Regions from separate parts of the Dyella sp. 05T440 genome, predicted to be linked through region 1. Evidence: predicted binding sites of a transcription regulator. Region 1 holds the regulator's gene; the other holds the start of a gene.
The links. The regulator FliA, encoded in region 1, starts transcription of late flagellar genes. The targets are predictions, from matches to a motif close to TAAAGTTTNNCNNNCNNNGGCCGATAA.
Positions count from the first base shown of each region.

Region 1 (10,842 bases):
GAAGGCTGCAAAATCCTCGACGGAAAGATGGCGCGCATCGATATTCAGGTCGCGCAGGATGCGGGTGAGCAGTTCGGTGGCAAAGTCGCTGGCGACCGAACCCAGGCCCAGGCAAAGCACGACTGAGCGCGGCGCAACGGCGAGCGGCCCCTGCCAGCGACCAAACGCATCTTCGCGGTGCTGGCGCAGGCTGCGGCCGATGCTCACGCTCTCCAGCACCGAGCTGCGACGGCGCCAGCGCGCCCATTTGCTTTCATGGCTGTCGAGCGTCTCCACCACGGTCACGATGGCGCGCTTGACCGCAGTCTGCTGCTCGGTGCTGATCGCGCCAGCCGCCAGGTCGATGCGCGCCAGCTGCAACGCGGGCAGCAGCACCGCGTCGCAATATGCGGCGAAGCTTTTGCGTTTCAGGAATTCGCGCGCCTCGCTCAAGATCTCGCTCGCATCGCCCGACAAGGCGCGCTGATACACGCGTTGCGGCATGGTCAGCGCCGGCGTGTCCCCGAGCAGGATATTGAGCAGGTTCAACGCCTGCACGTGACGGCCCGCTACCACCAGGCAAAGCGTCAGCGGCGTGGACATCAGCAGGCCCACCGGACCCCACAACCAGCTCCAGAAAATCGCGGCCACTACGACGGCGAGTGGCGACAGGCCCGTGGTGTGCCCGTACAGAAACGGCTCGATCAGCTGCGACACGATGATCTCGACCACCAGGTACAACATCACCGTCATCAGCAGCAGCGACCAACCCGGCGCCACGGCGGCCGCGAACAAGCTCACCACGGCAGCCACCAGCCACACACCGATGTAAGGCACGAAGCGCATCACCGCCGTGAGCAGGCCCCACAGCAGGGCGCTGGGCACGCCGATGACGGCCAGGCCCAGCCAGATCGCCACGCCTACGCCAAAGTTGACCGAGAAAGTGGAGATGAAAAAGCGCGAGAGCCGCTCGCCTGCATCGTTGATCGCGGCCGTGGTGGCGCGCAGGTCCGCACCGCCGGCGAGACGGATGAAGCGGTCGCGCAGGGCTTCGTGTTCCAGCAGCACAAAAATCAGGACCACCAGCACGATGCCCGCCGTTTCCACCGGGACCCACGCGGTGGACAGCACCCGAGTGATCACCGACACCGGCGCACTAGGCAGCTTGGTCGCGGTTGATGCCGGCTTGGGCACGGCAGGCGCGTTGGTCAGATAAGGGGGCGCGGCCGCACCCGTGACAGGTGCCGACCCTTGGCCGGATTCGTCGATCACCTTGCCCAGTTCGCCACTGAGGAGATCCAGGCGTCCCACCGTTTGTTCGCGCAGCGACTGCACCTTGGTGTGAATGGTCGCCTCGTACTGCGGCAGGCTGCGCGCCACATGCACTACCTGCGTGCCCATCATCGCCGTCGTGCCGGTCACGATGACCACCAGCGCCAGCACCGCAATCATCACCGACATGCCGTGGCCTAGGCCGATGCGGCGATACAAGCGCACCCATGGCGCCATCAGCAGGCTGAGAAAGAGCGCCAGGATGATCGGCACCAGCACCTCACGCCCGAAGTACAGCAACGCCAGCACCGATGCCGCGGCGATGATGACAACCGCGCGCTGGCTCGCCGTCACGGCGGGCAAAGTGGGGTCTTGCGACGACATGGGCATCTCCTCTACACCGCGGCGTGTCCGGGACGACGACGTCGTCCCGGATAGCGCAAGGATAGCCTTGCCCGATGTCGGTTGGGTCAGGCCGCTTCTTGTTCCAGCGGCAAGCGGCACAGGCGGCGCACATCCAGCAAGGCTACGAAGCCGCCCTGTGATGGCAATACGCCGTGCACGGGATCGTCTTCACGCGCCATGGCGCCCGGCAGCGGCGGTGCGATATCGGCGGCGGCGGCGTCCAGCAGGTCGCCAACCGCATCCACGCGAATGCCGACCAGATGCGGACCATGCGAGAGCATCACCTGACGCACCTGGAATGGGTCGACACGCATTTCGTCGGGCAGCCCCAGGCGACGGCGTCCATCGAGCACGGGCACAATGCGGCCGCGCAGGTGACGGATGCCCAGCACGTCGTGCGCCGAACCCGGCACCGGGGTCAGCTCGCCATCGCGCAACACTTCGCTCACCTGCGTCAGCGGCGCGGCATACAACTGCCCGCCGATGCGGAAGGACAGCCAGTGCTGGGCGTTCTGTACATGTTTCATGGCGATGGCTCCCCGACGGTGGGATGGGTGTTGGGTACTACCGGCTTGCAAATCACGGGCCATGCTCCGGCGCGGCCACGTGGGCCGATCCCACGGTGATCGCACCCGCCGCGACGTTGGGCAGACTGGCGCGTGGCGTCACTTCCGGACCGGAGTCGACGTCCTCCGGCACGCTGCGCTGGGGCTTGGCGAGGATTACCTGGTTCACCGGAACTTCGTCGATCAACCGGGGCGCCACCACTTCCACCGTGGGCACGGCTGTGGCGGGCTTGGTGTTGGCGACCACGGCGGCGCTGGCCGGGGACGCGACGGAGGCTGCGGGAGCCGGCGCGCCCTGCCTGTCGGCGGTGAGCTGGCCTGCGCCCGGTGCATTGTTTTCCAATCGCTTGGGCTCGCCTTCTTCGCTGAGCACCACGATCAGCACGCGGCGATTGCGATTGCGACCGTCTTCCGTCGCGTTGTCGGCATTGGGGTGGTATTCGCCCCAGCCCATGATGCCCAGGCGGGTCGGATCCACGCCCTGCTCCGTGAACAGGCGCGCCACGCTCGCCGCGCGGGCGGCGGACAGCTCCCAGTTGGACGGATACATCGCGGTGTTGATCGGCCTGTCGTCGGTATAGCCCTCGATGCGCACCGTATTGGGGAATGGCTTGAGGATCGAGGCCATGCTGTTGAGCACTTCGTTGGCTTCCGGCGACAGTTTCGCCACGCCGCTGGGGAACAGGATGTCGGTACGCAGCTCCACTTCCAGCCACGAGGTGGTCTTGCGCACGATCACCATCTGCTTGTCGATCAAGGGCTGCAGCGCGCGCACCACCTGGTCGCGGATCACTTCGAGATTGCGCTTCTCTTCCACCGGGGAGGCGGCACGGGTATCCACGGCGCGCACCATCTGCGGGCGTCCTGGAATGGGCACGCTTACCGGGATGGTCGCCGCGCCAGGCTGGCTCCCCGGCGAGGCAATCGCCGGATCGACATTGTGCGGCTGCGCACGCGTCTGCGGCATCGGCGCGATCACGTGGCTGGAGCCATTGAACGCCTCGATGATGGAGTTGGACATCACGCGGTACTTGCCTTCGTTTACCACCGAGACCGCGTACATCACCACGAAGAAGGCGAGCAGCAGCGTCATCAGGTCGGCGTAGGGAATGGCCCAGGCCTCGTGATTGACGTGGTCTTCGTGGTGTTTCTTCTTCCTGGCCACAACGCTGCGCCTCCGTTACGCCAGGTAACCCTGGAGCTTCGCTTCGATCTGGCGAGGGTTGGCGCCCTCGGCGATGGAGACGAGGCCTTCGATGAGGATTTCGCGCATCTGCGTCTGCTTGTGGATCAGCGCCTTCAGGCGCGCCGACATCGGCAGCATCCACAAGTTGGCCAGCGCCACGCCGTAGATCGTCGCCACGAACGCAGCGGCAATGCCGTGGCCGAGCTTGCTCGGATCGGCCAGATTCTGCATCACCGCCATCAGGCCCATCACCGCGCCGATGATGCCCATCGTCGGCGAGAAGATGCCTGCCTGCTCGAACACTTTCGCGCCGGCCAGATCATGGTGTTCGCGCGCGCCCACTTCGACTTCGAGCACGCCGCGGATGGCCTCGGGCTCGCTGCCGTCGACCAGCAGCTGCAGGCCTTTGCGCACGAAGGTGTCGTTTTCCGCGTCGATCTGCGGCTCCAGGCCCAGCAGGCCCTGGCGACGCGAAATTTCGCTCCAGCCCACGATACGGCTGATCAGATCCGATGGCTGGTGCTGCGGCGGCTTGTACACCAGCGGGAACATCGACATCGCGTGCTTGAGCACCTTGCCGGAGTTCTGCACGAGCAGTGCCGCGATGGTGCCCATGAACACGATCACGAATGCCGCCGGATTCCACAGCGCTTCCACGCTGGAACCCTTGAGGATGGTGCCGACGATCACGACCACGAAGGCCAGGATCGTCCCGATGAGACTTACCAGATCCATGTCAGGTATTCACTCGGAGGGATGGGAGGAGTTGACCGTCGCTGCCGGACAAGCCGGCAAGATCCATCACCAGCGCAAGACGGCCGTCGCCGGTAACGGTGGCGCCCGCCACGGCGGGCACGCCTTCGAACAGGGGGCCGAGCGGTTTCACCATCACGTCTTCGCGGCCAAGCACTTCATGCACCAGGCAGCCCAGGCGCATATGGCCGATGTGCAGCACCACTACGTGGCGACCCGGCGCAGCGTCCACACCGATCCAGCCGCCAAGGTTGGCCAGCGCGAGCGCGCGGCCGCGATGCGAAGCCACCGCACGCCCGTCCAGTTGCTGTTGCTGCCCCGAGGCCAGTTCGAACACTTCATCGACATTGCTCAGCGGCAGCGCAAGCAGACGCGAGCCCACGCGCACCATCAGCACGCGCTGGATCGCCAGCGTCAGCGGCACGGCCAGCTCCAGCGTGCTGCCTTTGCCCAGCTGCGAGCGCACCGACAAGGTGCCGCCCAGCTCCACCACGCGCGTCTTCACCACGTCCATGCCCACGCCGCGACCGGAGATGTCGGAGACGGTGGCGGCCGTGCTGAAGCCAGGGCGGAAAATGATTTCGTAGCATTCGTTCTCGGTGAGGCGCGAAGCCTGCGCCTCATCCATCAACCCCTTCTCCACCGCCTTGCGGCGCAGGATCTCGGGATTCATGCCGCGCCCGTCGTCGGACACGGTGATCACGATGCGCTCGCCGCGCTGGCTCGCACCCAGCGTCACCTTGCCCTTGCGGGGCTTGCCGGCGCGCTCGCGTTCGTCCGGCATTTCCAGGCCGTGATCGAGCGCGTTGCGGATCAGGTGCACCATCGGATCGGCGAGCGCTTCGACCAGGCTGCGATCGAGATCGGTGCCCTCGCCTTCCTGGATCAGTTCCACTTCCTTGCCGAGCTGGCGCGAAAGATCGCGCACGATGCGCGGAAAGCGCTGGAACAAGCGGCCCACCGGCTGCAAGCGCATGCCGAGCACGGCGTTCTGCAAGGCATCGGCCACGCGATCGAGTTCGGTGGCGGCCAGCTCGAGCGTTTCATCGCCGGTCTTGGCCGCCAGGCTCAGCAGTCGGTTGCGCACCAGCACCAGCTCACCGGCGCGGTGCACCAGGGCATCGAGGCGGGCGGTGTCCACGCGCACGGTGTTTTCGGGCGCCGGCGCCGCCTGCTTAGCCGGTGCGGCGGCAGGAGCAGGTGCGGGGGCAGGAGCGGATGCCGGCGCGCTCGCGCCCGGTAGTCCGCCCTTGCCGTGAAGATTGTCGAGCAGCGATTCGAACTCGTCGTCCGAGATCGTGCCTGCGGTTGACGATGCGACGGCCGCGTTCGTCGTCGCGCCAGGCTGGCCGCCCTTGCCATGCAGGTTGTCCAGCAAGGCTTCGAATTCGTCGTCGGAAATGCTGCCCGATTCGGCCACCGCCGCGGGCGCACCCGGTGCGCCGCTGCTCCCATAGAGGCTATCGAGCAAGGCCTCGAATTCGGAATCGTCGATCGTGCCGTCGCTCGGCGGCGGCGCTACCGGCGCGGCCACCGGCTTGGGCGCCGGTGCAGCGGCCTTGCCCGGCATCAGGCGTTGCAGCAGGCCAGCGGGCGGCATCGCCATCCCCGTGCCGCCGGCCAGCGCCGCCATCATGTCGTTGAGCAGATCCAACGCTTCAAGCAGCGCATCCATGCGGCTGGCGTCGAGCAGCAACTGCCCGTTGCGCGCCACGTTGAGGAGATCCTCGGCGTGATGGCACAGCTGCACCATCGGCTCGATCGCAAGAAAGCCCGCGCCGCCCTTCACCGTGTGGAACGCGCGGAACACCGCGTTCAACAGTTCGGCGTCGCGCGGCGAGGCCTCCAGCCCGATCAGCTGATCGCCCAGGCGCTGCACCAGTTCCCCGGCTTCCACCAGGAAATCGTCGCGCAACTCGTTGTCGAACGAGGGATCCATCGATCAGAAACCGAATTCGCTCAACAGACGATCCGCCTCATCCTGGCTGGTGACCTTGACCGGGCCGGCGGCGGCTTCACCCGACGCCAGCGCGCCGGTGAGGCTCACGAGTTCCAGCAGCGAGTTCTCCACGCTGCCGATGAAATTCACCACCTTCTTGATGCGCTGACCGGAAAGGTCCTGCCACGACTGCGCGACCACGAAATCGGCGAGGCCATCGCGGCAAGCATGGGCGAACGCCTGCGACTGCGTCGCCAGCACATGCGCAACTTCGCCTTCAGTGGTGCCATCGATCACGGCACCGGCGTTCTCGGCCAGCGCGTCGGCCTGCGGACGCATGCGCTCGACGAAATCGAGCGAGCGATGCGCGGCCTGCGAGCTCATTTCCAGCACGTCTTCCAGGTGCTTGCGTGCATCGGCGACGCTGCCCGGCACGCCTTCCTGCGCGAGGTCGCCGCCGAGGCGGCGCACGGCATCGTGCAGGTCGCGCGCAAGCAGGCCGAGTGCGCGGAACACGCGCTGTTCGCGCTCGCGCACCAGCGCGTCGAGGGCCTTTTCAAAGGCAGCACCATCGGCGCTGTTGAGCAGGTCGTGCAATTCAGGCGGCATGGCTTCGCCAGCCATCAGGGAAACTTGTGCGTTCATGCGGTGGCTCCGCTGGCGGCCAGACGTTCGAAGATCTTGCTCAGCTTTTCCTGCAGGGTCGCGGCGGTGAACGGCTTGACGATGTAGCCGTTCACGCCGGCCTGGGCGGCGGCAATGATCTGGTCGCGGTTGTTCTCGGCGGTCACCATGAGTACCGGCATGCCCTTCAGCGAGGGCTCGGCGCGGATCGCGCGCAACAGGTCGATGCCCGTCATGTTGGGCATGTTCCAGTCGGTCACGACCATGTCGAAGGCGTTGTTGCGCAACATGGTCAGGGCGTTCTCGCCATCGTCGGCCTCCTGGATCAGGCCGTTGCTGAAACCCAGCTCGACCAGCAGGTTGCGAACGATGCGCCGCATGGTGGAGAAGTCGTCCACCACGAGGATCTTCATATTCTTGTCCAAACGCTTTCTCCGCTGCGCGTAGATATGACTTGTGTTGAACAGGGACGAGGGACCAGTTGCGAGGGCGCAACGACCGGACGTCGGGTTGCGAGGGCGCAACGACCGGACGTCGGTTCGACCCTGCACGGCGCAGCGACCGTCCGGACTCACGCCCTTGTTAGTCGCCCCTCGCCCCTTTACGTTTTCCTGCCTTCCTTTCCTGCCCCTCATGCCAACCGCTCATCCGCGCTCGCAAGCGCACGATGGCCTGGCCGTGGATCTGGCACACGCGCGATTCGGTCACGCCGAGCACCGCACCAATCTCCTTGAGGTTCAGTTCTTCCTCGTAGTACAGGGACATCACCAGCTGCTCGCGTTCGGGCAGGCCGCCGATGGCTTCCACCAGGGCCTCGCGCATGCCTTCGTGCTCGACACTGTCCGCCGGGCTCAGGCTGTCGCCATCGGCCACGTCGAACGCCGCGCCACCATCCGCGTCATCCGGTGCGGAAAGGCTGAGCAGGCGTGCACTCGCCGCGTCGGCCAGCACCTGGTGATATTCCTCGGCGCCCATGCCCAGTCGCCGCATCACTTCGGCGTCATCGGCATCAGAACCGGTTTCGATTTCAATCTGACGAACAACCTCCGCCATTTCGCGTACTTTTCGATGCACCGACCGTGGGGTCCAGTCGGTGCGCCGCAATTCGTCGAGCATCGCGCCACGGATGCGGATACCCGCAAACGTTTCGAAGCTCGCATTCTTGCCGGTGGTGAAATTGCGCGCGGCCTCCAGCAAACCGATCATGCCGGCCTGAATCAGGTCGCTCACGTCCACGCTGGGCGGCAATCGACCCATCAGGTGATAGGCGATCCTTCGCACCAAGGGAGCGTGCTGGCGAACCAGTTCGTCGGCACTCTGCCGCGTCAGCTGCAGATATTCGGAAGCCACACTCATGTCACCACCCCGTTGCTACTGCGGCCTGCCTGCTGAAAAAGGCGATGCGATCCAGGCCCAGTCGCTCGGGTTCACCCCATGTATCGACCGCACCCGCCAATTGCTTGAATGCCAATCCCGACCGGCTCGACGGCCACAGGTCCACCACCGCGCTCTGGCGACGGATGGCCTGCTTGAGTCGTTCGTCATGCGGGACATGGCCCATGAATTCCAGCGCCACATCGAGGAAGCGATCGCAAACTCGTGCGAGTTTCTGATGCAGCTGCCTGGCTTCGCCCAGGTTGCGCACCATGTTCGCCACCATGCGGAAGCGGCGCACGCCAAAATCGCGGCTGAGTACCTTGAGCAAGGCATACGCATCGGTGAGCGAAGCTGGTTCGTCGCACACCACCACCACCACGTCATCGGCGGCGGCGGCGAACATCGCCACGTTGTCGGAAAGTCCTGCGGCGGTATCCACCACCAGGTAGTCCGGCGGTGTCACCAGATCGTCAAACGCGCGGATCACCGCCGCGTGCTCGCCCGCCCCCAGCTGCGCCAGTCGACGCGTGCCCGAACCGGCCGGCACCACTTTGAGGCCGTGCGGCGCGGTCATCAGCAGATCCTCGATCGAGCAGACGCCGTCGAGCAGGTGGCCGATATGACGCGTGGGCGTGAGGCCGAGCAGCACGTCGATATTGGCCAGGCTCATGTCCGCATCGAGCAGGATCACCTGGTGACCCTGCACGGCGAGCGCCATGCCCAGGTTCACCGATACCGTGGTCTTGCCCACGCCGCCCTTGCCGCCGGCCACCGCGATGGCGCGGCAACGCTTGCGCGGCGCAGAGCCGCTCAATCCATACGCCTGGTCCTGGACCGGCGCCTGTCGGCTATGTCGTTCGGTCAGCGCACGCAGCATGCTTTCCAACCCCATCGCCTGGTTCATTGCAAAGACACCGCTCATGCACTTGCCACCGCTAGTCCGAAGCGATCCGCCATCACCACGTCATCGGCCGGCGCCGTGCCCTTGAGCACTTGCGCGGCACGGCACACCAGCACCCGCGCATCGGCTGTGGCGATGTCTTCGGGCACGCGCTGTCCATCGGTGACGTAGTCGAGCGCGAGTCGGTGACGGATCAGCACCGACAGCGCGCCGCCGAGGCTCGGGGCCTCGTCGAGTTTGGTGAGAATGCAGGCGTGCGGCTTGACCGGCAGGTAGGCGCGCACCGCTTCGTCCAGCGACGAGGCATGTGCATTCGCCGCCATCACCAGGCAGGCGCGCAGATCGCCGCCGTTGCCCAGCACTTCCAGCTGTTCGGCCAGGCGCGGATCGCCGCCGGCCAGGCCGGCGGTATCCACCAGCACGGTGTGGTGGCCGCGCAGCAATTCCAGTACATGGCGCAGGCTGTCGGCGTCGTAGGCGGGATACACGCGCACGCCGAGCAGGCGGGCGTAATGTTCCAGCTGCGCCGCGGCGCCAATGCGGTAGTGATCGGTGCTGACCAGCGCGACCTGCGATGCGCCATTGCGCATCACCGCGCGCGCGGCGAGCTTGGCGATGGTGGTGGTCTTGCCCACGCCGGTGGGACCGACCAGTGCGGTCACGCCACGGCGCTCCGAATGATCGCGCGGGCTGATCGACAGGCTTCGGCTGAGCACGCCCAGCGGCAGGTAGCGCGCCTGCTCGGCGTTGATCTCGACCGGCAACTCACCGACCAGCTGACGGGCCACATCCGGTTCGATGCCGAGCCGCGTCATTTCGCGCAGCACACGGGCGCGCATCGGCTGACGGCGCTCCAGGTCGTTCCAGATCAGGCTGGACAGCTGCGTTTCCAGCAGGTCGCGCAGGCTGCCCAGTTCGGCGCGCACGCGTGCGGTGTCCTGCATGGCGCGTTCGAGCAAGGGGTGAATCGAAGCGGTGACCTCGCCGGCCACATTGGCCTGCGCAGATTCCACCGGTGCGGATTTTTCTTCCAGCGCCTTGGCCTGCGAGGCGGCCGGCTTGCGGGCCCCCAGCGTTTCGATCGTCGGCTCCATGCGCGGCGCGGCGGTGGCGCGACGCGAGAGCGACACGGTCACGCCATCGTCCTCGTGACGGTTCGCCGTCGGCAGCGGCGGCGGCATGACTTCCGCACGGCGTGCAACGGAGGCTTCCACATCGCGCTGCGACGCGGCAGCAGCCGGTGCGCGGTTTTCCACTTCCAGCGGCGCACCGTGGCGCGCGGCTTCGCGCACCAGGGCTTCGTCGAAATCCACGGCAGCGATGATCTCGATGCCGTCGTCCATCCGGCGCGTGGACAGGATCACCGCATCCGGTCCCTGGTCTTCGCGCACTTCACGCATGGCCTGGCGCATATCCGGGGCCACGAAACGCTTGATCTTCATGCCTTGCTGCTCCGCGAAACAGGGACGAGGGACGCGCGGCGAACCTGCGCGGCCGTGCCTCGTGGCACGTACCGCCCATTCGCCAACGACTCGATGTTTGCGCCCTCGCTACTCATCCCTATTCCCTCTCTCGTCTGCTTGATTCAGCGACCCAATGCCTGCACCAAACGCACTCGGCGGTTGTCCGGCACCTCGTTGTAAGCCAGTACGTGCAGGTTCTGTGCCACATGGCGAGTGAAGCGTGCGAGCCACGGACGCAGCTGCGGCGCGACCAGCAAAACGGCCGGTTCGCCGCTCATTTCCTGCTTGCGCGCAGCGTCGGCAACGCCTTGCTGCAGGCGGTCGGCGAGGCCTGGCTCCACCGCGGCGCCCGCTACGCCGCCATTTGCGAGCGATCC
Region 1 is NZ_JBFTKN010000011.1:62,056-72,897, reverse strand. It holds gene AC1DE1_RS15215 (AI-2E family transporter) at 1-1,635, opposite strand, end outside; gene AC1DE1_RS15210 (chemotaxis protein CheW) at 1,722-2,183, opposite strand; gene motD (flagellar motor protein MotD) at 2,236-3,387, opposite strand; gene AC1DE1_RS15200 (flagellar motor protein) at 3,403-4,143, opposite strand; gene AC1DE1_RS15195 (chemotaxis protein CheA) at 4,145-6,100, opposite strand; gene AC1DE1_RS15190 (protein phosphatase CheZ) at 6,104-6,745, opposite strand; gene cheY (chemotaxis response regulator CheY) at 6,742-7,149, opposite strand; gene AC1DE1_RS15180 (RNA polymerase sigma factor FliA) at 7,307-8,080, opposite strand; gene AC1DE1_RS15175 (nucleotide-binding protein) at 8,082-9,023, opposite strand; gene flhF (flagellar biosynthesis protein FlhF) at 9,020-10,444, opposite strand; gene flhA (flagellar biosynthesis protein FlhA) at 10,588-10,842, opposite strand, start outside.

Region 2 (10,842 bases), on a different contig from region 1:
GGCAAGGCTCCGCAAGGATTCAGAGCCGGTTTGCGACCTCCGCTAGGTGAAGATCGCAAACAGGCTCTCAGACGATGCCAAGCTCCAGCGCCTTGAGCACCGCACGCGTGCGGTCGCGCACGCCCAGCTTGGAAAGAATGTTGGAAACGTGGTTTTTCACCGTTCCCTCCGCCACTTTCAAGGAGTTGGCGATCTCCTTGTTGCTGTAGCCGCCCGACAGCAGGCGCAGGATTTCCGTCTCGCGCTCGGTCAGCGGGTCGGGCTGTTCCAGGCTGGTGAACTGGTTCTGCATGCGGCCGACGCCGGCCAGCAGGCGCTGGGTGACCATCGGCGCCACCAGCGAACCGCCGGCGGCCACGGTGCGCACGGCTTCCACCAGTTGCTCCAGCGAGACGTCTTTCAGCAGATAACCTCGTGCGCCGGCCTTCAGGCCCTGCAGCACCAGCTGATCGTCATCAAAGGTGGTGAGGATGATGGTGGGCGGCAATTCATTGCGGGCGGACAGCGCCTGCAGCACTTCGAGCCCGCTCATGTTGGGCATGCGCAGGTCCAGCAGCACCACGTCGGGCCGGATCCGCGGGATGTCCTGCACGGCCTGGGCGCCATCGGCGCATTCGGCCACCACGCGGATGTCCTCGGCCAGGTCCAGCAGTGATCGGACACCCTGGCGTACCAGGTTCTGGTCGTCAACGAGACAGACGGAAATCATCGCGGATCCTCGAAACGTAGGTGGCCGGCGTGCGATGCCCGCGGCCAACGGAGAAAACGATGCGGCTATCCAAGCAGCACATTTTTACACGACAACCCAGCAAGGCTACAGCATGCCCAGCGCGGGCGGCTCGAACCGTGACGGGGTGTGCGCAAGTTCCGGCAGCTCGCCCAGCGGCAGGCGCACGGTAAGCGCAAAACCCTGCAGCAGCGCCGGATCGACCATCACACTGCCCTCGAATTCGACCAGTCGCTCGCGCATGCCCGACAAGCCATTGCCCGGGCGGAAGTTGGTCGCGCCGCGGCCATCGTCGCGCGCGTAGAGCTCCAGCAGGTTGGCGTTGACGTAATCAAAGCGTAGCCACAGGTTGCGCGCGCCGGCATGGCGCGCGGTATTGGTGATGATTTCCTGGGCACAACGCAGCAGCACCTGGGCGCGACGGGGATCCTCCACGCTGAAGCGCGGCGGCGTTTCCATGTGGACATTCAGGCCTGGCACGCCCTCGGTCAGGCTGCGCAAGGCGACGGTGAGGTCGATCGCGTCGTCCTGGCGCAGCTCGCTCACCACTTCGCGCACGTCCGACAGCAGATGCTTGGCGGTCACCTGCGCTTTCTGCACATGTTCGGCAGCCTGCGCGTTGACCAGGTGGCTGGCCACTTCCAGATTGAGGCTGAGCGCCGTCAGGTGATGGCCGACCAGGTCGTGGAGGTCGCGCGCAATGCGCATGCGCTCGGCGATGCGGGTGGACTCGGCCAGCAAGGCGCGGGTGGCGCGCAGCTCGGAATTGAGGCGCCGCTGCACTTCGCGCTCTTCGGCCTGCAGGCTGGCGATCATCGAGGTGAAGAACACCAGCGCCGAGATGCCCAGGTACATGCACACCTGCAGGAACGCGGTGACGATGGTCCAGCCCATGTAACTGGCGATGATCGGGATCAGCATCAGGTTCTGCAGCAGCATCCAGGCCAGCCCCGCGCCCACCGGCAGCTGCCAGGGCAGCACCACGGCGATCACCAGCATCAGCATGGCCGACAGGCCGCTCTGGCTGAACCAGCCCATGGCCACTGCCGAACCGGTCAGCACCACCAGGCCCAGCAGCTGGACGATGGAGGGGTAGCCGGTCTGGCGCGTCATGCCCGAGCGCCGGGTCAGCAGCAGATAGGTCACGCCGAAGATCAGGTAGGAAAGAATCCAGCCCGTGATATTCGGGTTGCTCCACCACGCACTGACCTCCGCCAGCCCGCCAGGACCGGAGAGCAGCGGCAGCGCGACGCAGAGGTACGTGAACAGACCAGCGTACCGGAGCAGCCGGATGTGATTAATGTTTGACCAGGCCATATGCGCATCATTCGCTACCCGCAGACTTGGTGCAATGCGTGAGAAGTCATTGCTCCACCCCTGCCAGAAGGCACAAAGGTTGGCGCTTTACAAAGGTTTTACATGGTGCGCCGTGTTATGTGCGGCCGCGTGGCGCATGTCATAATGCCGCCGTCACGCGGGGCCGATCCAACGGTCTTACTCTTCGAACCACACACAGCGGAGCAACGAATGGCCCTTGCCATCCGCGACGTGCGAGAGCACGACCTGGATGCCGTACTGGCGCTCAACAACGCCGCCGGCCGCACCATCCTCGCCCTGGACACCGCACAGCTGCGCTATTTCTACGACCACGCGGACTATTTCCGGGTGGCCGAAATCGATGGCCATCTTGCCGGTTTCCTGGTCGCCTTCCGCGAAGGTCGGGACTATGACAGCCCCAACTATCGCTGGTTCTGTGAGCACTACCCGCAATTTGCCTATATCGACCGCATCGTCATCGCCAACGCCTACCGCCGCCACGGCCTGGGTCGCATTTTCTATTGCGACGTCACCAGCTATGCGGAAGTGCGCGTGCCGCTGCTGACCTGCGAAGTGTTCCTGGAGCCCCGCGACGACGTGGTGGTGCTGTTCCACGGCACCTACGGCTTCCAGGAAGTGGGCCAGCAGCGCATGGGCAGCGACGGTCCCCAGGTGAGCCTGCTCGCCAAGGACCTGCCCAGCTACGCCTTCGTGCGAGAAACCTATCTGGACCACGACGGCCTTCCCGATGTGCCGTGGCTGGCCGAACGCCAGCACCCGTCCTCCTCCCCCGATACCACCCGGCGCCGCCTCGCGGGAGAGCGCCGCCAGTGAATGCAAAGATGGATCAACAAGACGCCTGTGACCTGCGCTTCGGCCAGGTAGGCATCGCCAACGTGCGCATCAAGCGCGTGGACGCAGCGGCGCTGTGCGAAGAGCTGGAACGCCGCGTTCGCGCCGCGCCCCAACTGTTTGCCCGCGCCGCCGTGGTGCTGGATCTCAGTCACCTGATGAACCTGCCCGACGACGGCACGGTCGACGCGCTGCTCGAAGCCGTGCGCAGCGCCGGCATGCTGCCCGTGGGCCTGGCCTATGGCACCAGCGAAGTCGATGCGCTCTCCCAGCGCATGGGCTTGCCGCTGATCGCCAAGTTCCGCGCCGCGTATGAGCCCGCAGACGGTGGCAGCATTGCGCCGCCGGCGCCGCCTGCTGCCGCTGCCGCTGCCGCTGCCGAGCCCGTGCGTCGCGCGGAGCCTGTGCGACAGGAAGCCGAGCCTGCTGCGCCGGTCACCAACGCCGGTGCCCAGCACTACGAAGGCACGGTGCGCTCTGGCCAGCAGGTATATGCGCGCGACCGCGATCTCGTCGTCACCGGCGCCATCGCCAATGCTGCCGAGGTGATTGCCGACGGCAGCATCCATATCTACGGCAGTTTGCGCGGTCGTGCGATGGCCGGCGCACAGGGCGATGAGAAAGCGCGCATATACATTTCAGACTTCCGCGCGGAGCTGGTAGCTATCGCTGGCCACTATCGCGTGTTTGAACAAATTCCAAAGGACCTCGAAGGCCAGTCTGTGCGATGCTGGCTCGAAGGGGAAAAATTGCTGATCGCCAAGCTTTGACGATCAGTCATTACAACTACAAAAAACCATGCGGAGATGAGCCTTGACTGCTGAGATTATCGTTGTCACCTCGGGCAAGGGTGGCGTGGGCAAAACCACGACCAGTGCCTCGCTTGCCACGGGCCTCGCCATGGCCGGCAAGAAAGTCGCGGTGATCGATTTCGACGTCGGCCTGCGCAACCTCGACCTCATCATGGGCTGCGAGCGGCGCGTGGTGTACGACTTCGTCAACGTCGTGCACGGCGAAGCCACGCTCAAGCAGGCGCTGATCAAGGACAAGCGCTACGAGACCCTCTACGTGCTTGCCGCCAGCCAGACGCGCGACAAGGACGCGCTGACCCAGGAAGGCGTCGAGAAGGTGCTCGAAGACCTGGGCAAGGAAGGCTTCGATTACGTCGTGTGCGATTCGCCGGCCGGCATCGAAAAGGGTGCGCACCTGGCAATGTATTTCGCCGATCACGCCGTCGTGGTGGTGAACCCGGAAGTGTCCTCGGTACGCGATTCCGATCGCATCCTGGGCCTGCTCGCCAGCAAGACGCGCCGTGCCGAACGCGGCGACGGCGCGATCAAGCAGCACCTGCTGCTGACGCGCTACAACCCGGCCCGCGTGGCCGTGGGCGAAATGCTCAGCGTGAAGGACGTCGAGGAAATCCTCGGCATCAACGTGGTGGGCGTGATTCCCGAATCGGAAAACGTACTGGCCGCCTCCAACGCCGGCGTGCCGGTGATCCTGGACGACAACTCGTTTGCCGGCCAGGCATACAGCGACACGGTTGCCCGCATCCTTGGTGAAGAACGTGCCCTGCGCTTCCTCGAGGTGCCGAAGAAGGGCTTCTTCCAGCGCGTATTCGGAGGCTGATCGGCATGGGTATTCTTGATTTCCTGAAGCGCAAGCCGGAACCCACCGCTGGACTCGCCAAGGAGCGTCTTCGCATCATCGTGGCTCAGGAGCGCTCCACCCGCGGCGCTCCCGACTACCTGCCGTTGCTGCGCAACGAGCTGCTCGAAGTGATCAAGAAATACGTCCACGTCGACCTCGACGCCATCAACATCAATGTCGAGCGCGACAGCGGACACGAGATCCTCGAGCTCTCCGTGGCGCTGCCCGAGAACACGCCAGCCAAGTCGATCTGAGGTCGTGGCGCGGCACTGCCGCGCCACGCACTTCGCGATCTGCGTCGCCGCTGATTCGCGGCGACTCTTTCCCCATGCCAGTTCCCACCTCTCCTCCTGACGAAGCAAGCGTGATGCGCCTAGCCGAGATCGGCTTCGAGGCGCCTGCACGGCTGCTTGCGCGTTATGGGCTCGACCTGCAACGCGTGGATGTCGGCACGCCTATTCCCGGCAGCTTCTGGGGCGATGAGGAAGCCGGGATCATCGGCACGACGGTTTACGCACGCGACGACACGCCCGTGCATTCGTTGCTGCATGAAGCCGGTCATCTGATCGTGCTGCCGCCTGAGCGCCGCAGCGAGGTGCATACCGACGCCACCGATTCCGTAGCCGAGGAAGACGCCACCTGCTACCTGCAGATCGTGCTGGCGGATGAATTGCCCGGCGTGGGCCGCGAGCGCCTGATGGACGATATGAATGCCTGGGGCTATACGTTCCGGCTCGGCTCGGCCCAGGCCTGGTTCGGCGAGGATGCCGCCAATGCCCGGCAGTGGCTGGTGGAACACGGCCTGCTGAACCCGGACGGGCAGCCCGCGTTTAGCTGACCCAAGCGGGCCAAGCAAAACCTCCCGCTTATCTCACACCGAGACAACACCCGCTGGCGCAGTGTGATATCGCCAAACGGGAGACCGTGCGTGACACCATGGCTGAAGACAGCGGCCAGTGTGCTATGTGCCGCGATGCTGGCCTCAACCACGCTTGCCGGCGATGCCGCCGGTGGCTCGGCGCGTTCCGACGGTTTCGTGGCGCGCATCGAACTCAACGGCCCGATCGGCCCCGCCGCCGCGGAATACGTAGACACCTCTCTTCAACACGCCAGGCGCGACGGCGCAACGGCAGTGCTGATGCAACTGGACACCCCGGGTGGCCTGTCCGATTCGATGCGGCAGATCGTCGCCAGCATTCTTGCCTCCCCTCTTCCGGTAATTGGTTACGTGGCACCGGGCGGTGCCCGCGCCGCATCGGCAGGCACCTATATCCTCTATGCCTGCCCCATCGCCGCGATGGCGCCCGGCACGCATCTGGGTGCGGCCACGCCGGTATCGCTGGACGGCAGCGGCAAGCTTCCGCTGCCGTCGCCGGCGACATCCGCACCGGACGCAGCGCCACTGACGGGCGCCGATGCGGAATCCAACAAGGTGATCAACGACGCCAATGCCTTCATCCGATCGCTGGCGCAGCTCAACGGCCGTAATGCCGACTGGGCCAGCAAGGCCGTGCAAGGCGCGGCCACGCTGACCGCCGACGAAGCCCTGCAGAAGCATGTGGTGGATCTGGTGGCGCCCGATGCTTCATCGCTGCTCGCGCGCCTCGAAGGGCGTCGCGTGCACGTCGATGGCCAGGATGTCACGCTGCATCTGGCGGGGCTGCCCTTGCGCGACTATGCGCCGAACTGGCGCACGCATCTGTTGGGGCTGGTCACCCATCCCACCATCGCCTATCTGCTGCTGCTCGCCGGCATCTATGGCTTGGTGCTCGAGGCCTTCCATCCGGGCGTGCTGCTGCCGGGCGTGGCCGGGGCCATCTGCCTGCTGGTCGGGTTGTATGCCTTGCAGCTATTGCCGGTGAACTACGCCGGACTCGCCCTGATGATGCTCGGCGTATGCCTGGTGCTGGCGGAAGCCTTGATGCCATCGGTGGGCGCCATCGGCATCGGCGGCGTGCTCTCCTTCGTCATCGGCTCGATCATGCTGTTCGATGCCGGTGTGCCCGGTTACGCCGTGAACCTGGGCGTGATCGCCGGCATGGCGCTGGCTGGCGTGGTGGTGCTGGCGCTCTTGTTGCGCCTCGTCGCGCGCGCCCGCCACACGCGCAAGTTCAATGGCGACGAACGAATGCTGCTCAGCACCGGCGAATTGACCGAGCCGCTCGACGCGGCAGGCGATGGCTGGGCGCGCATCGGCGGCGAGCAATGGCGCGTGCATGGCGACGCCCCGCTGCCGGCCGGCTCACGTATCCGCGTGGTGGGGCGCGACGGCTTGCTGTTGCGCATCACCCGCGCCTGACATCGGCAACAAAGGAGAGGCTCATGTTTGGTTTCGTCGGCGTGATCGTGATCTGGGCTGTGGCGATGCTGTTCCTTTCGATCAAGGTGCTGCCCGAATACCAACGCGGTGTAGTGCTCACGCTGGGCCGCTACACCGGCACCAAGGGACCGGGACTGGTGATCCTGATTCCCATCGTCCAGCGCATGATGCGGGTGGATTTGCGCGTCACCGTGATGGACGTGCCGCCGCAGGACGTGATCTCCCGCGACAACGTCTCGGTGCGTGTCAATGCAGTGGTGTACTTCCGCGTGGTGGAACCGGACAAGGCGATGCTGCAGGTGGCGGATTTCTTCCAGGCCACCAGCCAGCTGGCGCAGACGCGTCTGCGCTCGGTGCTGGGCCAGCACGAGCTGGACGACATCCTCTCGCAGCGTGATTCGATCAACCACAGCCTGCAGCAGATCCTGGACGAAGCCACCGATCCCTGGGGCATCAAGGTCAGCAATGTCGAAATCAAGGATGTGGATCTCAACGAGACCATGGTTCGCGCGATTGCCCGCCAGGCGGAAGCGGAACGCGAGCGCCGCGCCAAGGTGATCCACGCAGAGGGCGAATTGCAGGCTGCCGAAAAACTGCGCGATGCCGCGGCGATGCTTTCGCAGCAACCGCAGGCGCTGCAGCTGCGCTACATGCAGACCATGTCGGACATGTCCAACAGCGGCAAGGCCTCGACTATTGTGTTTCCGCTGCCGCTGGATCTGTTGAGGCCGTTGCTGGGCCCGAACAGCTAAGCGCGTGACGTCTTTTGTGGGAGCGCACCCTGTGCGCGACTCAACCTTGCCCTGAGGCGAGGCCGGTCGCGCACAGGGTGCGCTCCCACAGGGGCGGGACTTGTGTGTCTGTACAATGCCCGGCCACCCATCATCCGCGCCGCCATGTCCAGCACGCCTACCCACGTTCGCCTCGCCGTCATCGGCGGAGGCCCTGCCGGCCTGATGGCGGCGGAAGCGGCGCATGCGGCGGGCGTGGCGGTGGATGTGTTCGACGCCAAGGGCTCGGTGGGACGCAAGTTCCTCATCGCCGGCAAGGGCGGCATGAACCTCACGCACGGCGAAGCCAAGCCGGATTTCGTGCAGCGCTACGGCAAGCGTGCGCGCGAAGTGGGGGCATGGCTTGAGGATTTCGATGCGGACGACTTGCGCGCCTGGGCACGCCAGCTGGGCGTGGAGACCTTTGTTGGCACGTCCGGTCGCGTGTTTCCCAGCGATCTGAAAGCCGCACCTCTGCTGCGCGGCTGGGTACGCCGCCTGCGCGAGGATGGCGTGCGCTTTCATGTGCACCACCGATGGCTGGGCTGGACGGATGACGGCTTGCTGCGCTTCGCCACGCCCGATGGCGAACATGCGGTGCGCGCCGATGCAGCGGTGCTTGCCATGGGCGGCGGCAGCTGGCCGGAACTGGGTTCGGAGGGTGCATGGCAGTCGCCGTTGCTTGCCCGCGGTGTCGATGTATCGCCCTTGGTGCCTTCCAACTGCGGCTTCGATATCGCCTGGAGCGAACATATCGCCGGTCGTCATGCCGGCGCACCGCTCAAGCCGGTAGTGATCCATCTGCGCGATGAGCATGGCCGCGAGCACGCGCGCCAGGGCGAATGCGTGATCACCGCCCACGGCATCGAAGGCAGCCTGATCTATGCTTTTTCCGCCTTGATCCGCGACGCCATCGCCGCGCACGGCCCCATCACCATCGAACTCGATCTTGCACCCGATCGCACGCTCGATCGCCTGCGCGCCGATCTGGCCAAGCCGCGCGGCAAACACTCCATGAGCGACCACTTGCGTCGCCAGACCGGGCTCACCGGGGTGAAGGCCGCGCTGCTGCACGAGGTGCTCGACCGGCAGCAATTCCACGATGTCGACACGCTGGCCCGCCGCATCAAGCGCCTGCCGCTGCGACTCACCCGCGCCCGTCCCATCGAAGAAGCCATCAGCAGCGGCGGCGGCGTGCGGCTGGAAGCGCTGGACCCGCAACTGATGCTCGCCGCCCTGCCCGGCGTGTTCTGTGCCGGCGAAATGCTAGACTGGGAGGCGCCCACCGGCGGCTACCTGCTCACGGCCTGCTTTGCCAGCGGCCGCCGCGCCGGACTCGGGGCGGCGGCATGGATCAAGCATTTGCCCCCAGCTGCCGATAACTGAGCAGAGCGTCGCAGCGCGGCACAGTCGCACTACATTTTTTCCGCCAGCTGCCGATACCCCCAGCGTAGCGGGGGCCACACAGGGGAGCTGGCAGCACGATGATGGGGAACTGGTGGCGGGTATTCGGGCGTGAGCGCGCGGCAGAACCAGCAGCGACGCGGCCGGCTGCGCCCGAGCCGGAACTCCCGGTGGAAACCAGCCTGCCCCACGGGATGGTCTCGGGCGATGAGCTCGCCGAGCGTTTTTTCCGCTTCATCCTCAACCAGCCGGTCAACGCCGGCGACAGCGCCAACAAGCCGCGCGAACAGGCCGTTCTCCAGCGCCTGAAGGACCAGTGCGAGAACGGCCGCTTCGACGTACGCAGTCTGCCGCGCATGCCAACGGTGCTGCCGCAGCTGATGCGCGCGATGAAGAACGACAAACTCAGCGGCGCCCAGCTGGCCGACCTGATCAAACGCGATCCGGTGCTGGTGGGCGAAGTCATGCGCGTCACCGGCAGCGTCACCTATCGCACCGCCCATCCGGTGGGCAGCCTGCAACACGCGGTGGTGCTGCTCGGCCAGATCGGCTTGCGCCACGTGGTGACGTCTTACGTGATGAAGCCCATCCTGATGGCCAGCGCCGGTGCCAACGGGCAGATCGTGGGCCAGCGTCTATGGGATCACGCCGAACGCTGCGCGCACGCGGCGGTGTATCTCAGCAAGGGCCAGTGCGACGCGTTCGAAGCCTATCTGGTGGCCCTGGTCGGCTATAGCGGCCTGGGCGCCGTGGCGCGTTTGCTGGATAAGGAATTGCAGAACAGCGAACTGCCCGCCAGCTCAACGGCCTTCATCGATGGCTGCGTGCAGCTCGCCGCCGAACTCACCGTGCAGGCAGGCCAGCATTGGGATCTGCCGCCGCCCGTGCAGGAAGCGCTGGTGGAACATTGCGAGCACGGCCATGCCGCGCTCACGCTGCCAATGAGTCGCGTGCTCTACGTCTCCCAGCGCCTGGCCATGAACCAGCTCCTCGCCGAACAAGGCCTGCTCGACAGCGAGGCTGGTTACAGCGAGGACCCGGTGGCCGCGTTTCCCGCGCAGCTGCTGGCGCGTTGCCAGCAGGATCTGCGCAGGAGTTTCGCGCCGGCCTGATCGGCGGCGTCAGCTCGACAGACGCTGCTTTACATCGGCCACGATGGCGTACGAGCGACAACGCGCCTCGTGATCGAACACGTTCGCGGTGATCATCAGCTCGTCCGGGCGATGGCGTTCGACAAACGATTCGATGCCCTGCTTCACCGTCTCGGCGCTGCCGATCACCGCGCAAGCGAGCGCATGCTCCACGCCGAATTTTTCGGTGGGCGTCCAGAAGTCTTCGATATTGTCGATCGGCGGCGGGATCAGGCCCGGGCGGCCACGACGCAGGTTGACGAAACTCTGCTGCTGGGTAGTGAACAGGCGCTTCGCTTCCTGGTCGCTTTCCGCCGCGACGATATTCACGCCGAGCATCGCGTACGGCGCGGCCAGGCGCGCCGAGGGACGGAAATCGCGGCGATACAGGGCCAGCGCATCGTCCATCGCGTCCGGCGCAAAGTGCGAGGCGAAGGCGAACGGCAAACCCATCGCAGCCGACAGGCGGGCGCTGAACAAGCTCGAGCCCAGCAGCCACACCGGCACATTGATGCCGGCACCGGGCACGGCGCGCACGGGTTGATGGGGTGTCGCCGGCTCGAAATACGCCAGCAATTCAGCCACGTCCTGCGGGAACTGCTCGGCGCTATCGAAGTAACGGCGCAGTGCACGTGCAGTCGCGTGATCGGTTCCAGGCGCGCGTCCCAAGCC
Region 2 is NZ_JBFTKN010000007.1:34,933-45,774, forward strand. It holds gene AC1DE1_RS10955 (response regulator) at 68-709, opposite strand; gene AC1DE1_RS10960 (sensor histidine kinase) at 815-2,044, opposite strand; gene AC1DE1_RS10965 (GNAT family N-acetyltransferase) at 2,255-2,878, shown strand; gene minC (septum site-determining protein MinC) at 2,887-3,666, shown strand; gene minD (septum site-determining protein MinD) at 3,710-4,525, shown strand; gene minE (cell division topological specificity factor MinE) at 4,531-4,800, shown strand; gene AC1DE1_RS10985 (hypothetical protein) at 4,914-5,384, shown strand; gene AC1DE1_RS10990 (NfeD family protein) at 5,475-6,845, shown strand; gene AC1DE1_RS10995 (slipin family protein) at 6,869-7,618, shown strand; gene AC1DE1_RS11000 (TIGR03862 family flavoprotein) at 7,763-9,022, shown strand; gene AC1DE1_RS11005 (HDOD domain-containing protein) at 9,211-10,152, shown strand; gene AC1DE1_RS11010 (LLM class flavin-dependent oxidoreductase) at 10,162-10,842, opposite strand, start outside.
Region 2: a site for FliA is predicted at 9,053-9,079, ahead of AC1DE1_RS11005 (HDOD domain-containing protein). Genes of this name have one in related genera too.